2 regions of the Vibrio sp. R10-SG3-ISO10 genome follow, and region 1 is predicted to be linked to the other one. Evidence: riboswitches for the same ligand, from Rfam matches in the RefSeq annotation. Region 1 holds a riboswitch; the other holds the start of a gene.

Region 1 (2,202 bases):
TTTTAAAACAACGGAAGATTCTGAAGGTATTTCTTTATCCTTTGTTCCGACTTAAATTAAGACAAGTCGGCTTTAAGTTAGGGATCTCTATCCCAGTTACTACTCAAATAGGCCCAGGCTTATACATTGGTCATTTCGGTGGGATTATTGTTAATAGTCGTGTAAAAATTGGGCGTAACGTTAATCTTTCGCAAGGAGTAACGATAGGTACAAGTAATCGAGGTAAGAGCGCTGGAACTCCTACTATTGGCGATAATGTTTATTTAGGTCCGGGCTGCAAAGTATTTGGCAAAGTCAGTATCGCCAATAACGCCGTAATTGGCGCAAATGCCACGGTAAACTTCGATGTTAAAACGTGCGCTGTTGTGGCTCCGACCGCCGGGCGAATTATTTCTTACAAAGGATCTTCGGGTATAGTAAATTATCAAGTATCAGGTTAATTGAGCTTTATATTCAAACATCTCCCATACTGACTCGTATCCCATAGTTTTGCAGTAACTGATGATATTGCTTACTTGTATATTGATAGGCTCTGTTGACTTCGTTTTGATGAGGTTAAATTTAATTCTTTTCTTTTTCGAATAAGGCTAAAACTTTTTAGAATGACCTATGTTACATATTTGGTTTTTTTGTTGATTTTATTAAAAATAAGCCCTATAGTAATTCCGCCTTTTTAGTAACAGGCAGCACGTGAAAAAGCCAAACCTGATGTGAGTCAGGGACGGAAAACTAACAGGTCTTAAGGTGCCAACCTATAAGACGGCTGGGTTACCACACATTTAAATGGTATTAAATGTGAGGGCAATAGAGATGATCCTATTTTTCAGTAGGATTCACCCCATCTATCGCAGCACTCAATTAATTTTGAGACCTCCAATGTAATTAACTTTAATTTTTAAATTGAGTTTGGAGATAAAAATGGCGAACAACTACGTTACAGATACTCACGTAATCGGCTCAGAAACTTCTGATTTCTTAATCGGCACCCGCGGCAGTGACTACATCAATGGTTCTGGCGGTGCTGATATAGTTTTCGGTGGTCGCGGTGATGACTTCCTTAATGGTGGCGATCAATCTGATTTTGTATCTGGTGGTCTAGGTAACGACCGCATCTTCGGTGGTGAAGGTAATGATCTGGTAACCGGTGGCCGCGGTGATGACTATGTACTTGGTGGTGCAGGCGATGACATCGTACGTGGCGGTCGTGGTGACGACATCCTATCAGGTGGTGAAGGTAATGATTCACTTGTAGGTGGTCGCGGTGAAGACATCCTCGTTGGTGGTGAAGGTAACGACAAACTATGGGGCGGTGCTGATGATGACCAACTTTATGGTCAAGTTGGCGACGACGTACTAAAAGGCGGCAAAGGTAACGATACTCTTGTTGGCGGCGAAGGCATGGACGCACTACTTGGCGGCGCAGGTAATGATACACTTATCGCAACTGAAGACGACGTGCTTTTCAACGGTGGCCAAGACTTCGACACACTAACAGTGCTAGACGCAGATGGCGACATGCAAGTCTCTGTTGACCTAACAACAAACAATGCAGGTATCGAAGCATTAATAGGCGAATCAGGTGTTTCTACTACTGCGAAAATCAGCCTAGATAAAATTCTTCACAACTCACAAGACGACGGCGACGTGAATACAGTTGATATTGACAACACTTTCATAGCGGTAGGTATTGATGAGCTAGTTATCTCAGCTTCTAACGGCTTTAAAAACGGAATGGGTGACGTCGCTGCTCAAGTAACAGACATCTCTGGCGCAGAAGAAGAAGCTTACCTTTCTCTGGCTGGAGTAAAAGCTTCTGTAGACTTAGTACAATACAGCTTCGAGAAAAATGGCGAAGTGGTAAACGTAATCACTGACGCAGCACTTGTACCTGATGCAAGCGTTGATTTAGATATCGCATAATTGAGATTCTGACTGAGCAAATAGAGTGCTTACTGGCACTCTATTTTTTTAATAAAATTATGCAAAATCCATCATTAAGTGTAATCAACACAAATCTAAAAAAGTCCCTCATTTTTGCTCTTGCTTGTAGCTTCTTTACTAGTATGTTGCTGCTTGCCGTTCCCCTCTACTCATTACAAGTATTTGACAGGGTGATGAACTCACGCAGTGAAGACACGCTTCTAATGCTGTGCATTATTGCGCTTTGGCTAACACTTATGTACAGCATACTAGACTGGGTAA
Region 2 (2,202 bases), on a different contig from region 1:
AACGGTAGGAGAGACGATACCCGACAAGCTGTCTATTTGAGCGAGTTGAGTGCCGGCATTTAGGTACACAGCGGTTCCTGGCAACATACCTAGTTGGCTAACCAAATAGAATCGAGTTGTCGCGATGGGAGTCAAACCCATTAACAAGTTGATTAGGAAAAATGGGAATACTGGAATCAATCGCAATGAGAACAGATAAAATGCGCCATCTTTTTCAACGCCTTGATTGATGGCATTGAGCTTGTCACCAAACTTACTCTGTACCCAATCACGTAATAAGTATCGGCTGCTTAAAAATGCGAGTGTTGCCCCAATGGTGCTGGCGAAAGAGACCAACAGTAAGCTTGTCCAGAAACCAAATAGAGCGGCGCCTAAAAGGGTAACGACCGCAGCGCCAGGAATTGAGAAAGCGGTGATAGCAACATAGGCGATAAAATAGCTAGCAGCGGCGATAGTAAAGTTATCTGCGATAAATGCGGCGAGCTCTGCTTGCTGCGCCTTCGCGTTTTCTAGCGTGAGATACTGACCAAAATTTACGCCAAGTAAAACAATTAGTGCGACGAAAACAATTCCTAGGATGATCTTTTTATTCATGTTGTGCAGCTCCATCATATTTCATGGATATCAATTATTAGTGTTACTAGACAAGACAGGGAAAGCAAGCCACAAATTTCAAGATGGCAGATAAAAACCAATAAAAAAGTCAGCACAAAGGCTGACTTCTTAAACAAATTTATTTTTAGGTTAGCTGACTTGAGTTAACAGCTCCTGACGGCGACTTTGGGGGATAACCGACCAGTGTGTCCCTTTAATGGCACCTTCTAAAGCCCAGAGAAGTTCGATGTTTACATCGGAAGAGTGTGTAGTCTGAATGGCTTTAAACGCATGTACGGCTCCCACTTGTTCCAGATTCTCTACCGAATCTATACCAGCTTTCTTGAGCATGCGCTCAGTCGCTAGCCGCAAGTTAGGCAGATCTTTCAAACGATTGGGTTTCGCTTGCGATTGGCATTGCTTCTCTTGATTTGCTGCTTTTAAGGCGACGTTCGCAATCTTTAAGGTTTTATTTGCGTCAGCTGCCCAATCATCACAAAGCGCAAAATACTTCGTCACGACGGGGAATCCGCGTTTTTTGTAAACATAGGGTTCTAGCCCTTGAGACCTGAACTGTTTAGCGAGAGCCGCGTCCGCGCGTACGTGTAGTTTATCGTTGACGACAAGTGCGAACATAGTGTCATCAGCAAAAATGCCAAAGCCACCAAACATTGAGCGAGACTTAATATGTCCTAACTGCTCAAATAAACGCATTGAGTCTTTTAGTATTGGTTTATCCATGCTGTGTTTTCTCGGTGTATAAGTATACGCCACCAATGCAGGTCCGAGAGATTAGCAAAATTATGCAGAGACATTGTCAGTAAGGTGTCATACGAGTGCAAGTAAAAGCGGTATGACAGTTTGCATATTCGCCATCGGCAACCCCGCTACCAGACAATAAATTGTTTAAGGCCGGAGGCTTTGCGTCCCATCCTTTCGAAATGGTTTGCCCTGTTCGTGGCATTAATCGAACACATTAAGAATAAATAAAATCTGCGCAGAACATCACGTTTGTATCGGATAAATGTGATGTTGGTTCAATAAATAGAGGGGAGATATACGCCTAGCCAATAGTACGACTACCAGCTAAGCGTCTGACTTAAGGTTATTTATTTAGATTACGAACGGTATTGCGCTCGACAATTTCTGGGTGCATCTCGAACACACGTTTTTCGTGCTCTTTATCTTTAATGCGCTCAAGAAGAATTTCGAAGGCATTCTTACCAACGCGACGTTTTGGTTGGTGCACTGTTGTTAGAGGTGGAGAGAAGTACTCTGCTAGTTCAATATTATCGTAGCCGATTACTGAGATGTCTTGAGGTATTTGAATGCCTTTCTGTTGTAGACGGCTCATTAAGCCAAGCGCCATCGTGTCATTAAAACAGAACACGGCTGTTGGCTTTTTATCCATCGCCACAATTTTATCCGCAGCCAGTACCGCCGTATCACATTCGAAGTTGCCTTCAAGAATCCAATCTTCGTTTACTGATAAATCAGCTTCAGCCATTGCGCGCTTAAAGCCACTAATACGCTCAACACACGCCGCTTTCTCGAAGTGACCACTTAAACAAGCAATGTCAGTATGACCGCGCTCGATCAGATATTTTG

The links. A riboswitch is a leader RNA that binds a small molecule or an ion and turns the genes downstream of it on or off. The one in region 1 is predicted to bind cyclic di-GMP.
Region 2: it holds a riboswitch for cyclic di-GMP, as region 1 does, so the genes downstream of both, AC6R16_RS11470 (TfoX/Sxy family DNA transformation protein) here and AC6R16_RS01745 (calcium-binding protein) in region 1, are expected to answer to the same signal.

Annotation. Positions count from the first base shown of each region.
Region 1 is NZ_JCBDHG010000002.1:209,913-212,114, reverse strand. Features, by position in the region: gene AC6R16_RS01750 (serine O-acetyltransferase) at 1-440, shown strand, start outside; cyclic di-GMP riboswitch class I at 689-776, shown strand; gene AC6R16_RS01745 (calcium-binding protein) at 919-1,920, shown strand; gene AC6R16_RS01740 (ATP-binding cassette domain-containing protein) at 1,980-2,202, shown strand, end outside.
Region 2 is NZ_JCBDHG010000020.1:320,498-322,699, forward strand. Features, by position in the region: gene AC6R16_RS11465 (TVP38/TMEM64 family protein) at 1-594, opposite strand, end outside; gene AC6R16_RS11470 (TfoX/Sxy family DNA transformation protein) at 745-1,335, opposite strand; cyclic di-GMP riboswitch class I at 1,469-1,555, opposite strand; gene purR (HTH-type transcriptional repressor PurR) at 1,700-2,202, opposite strand, start outside.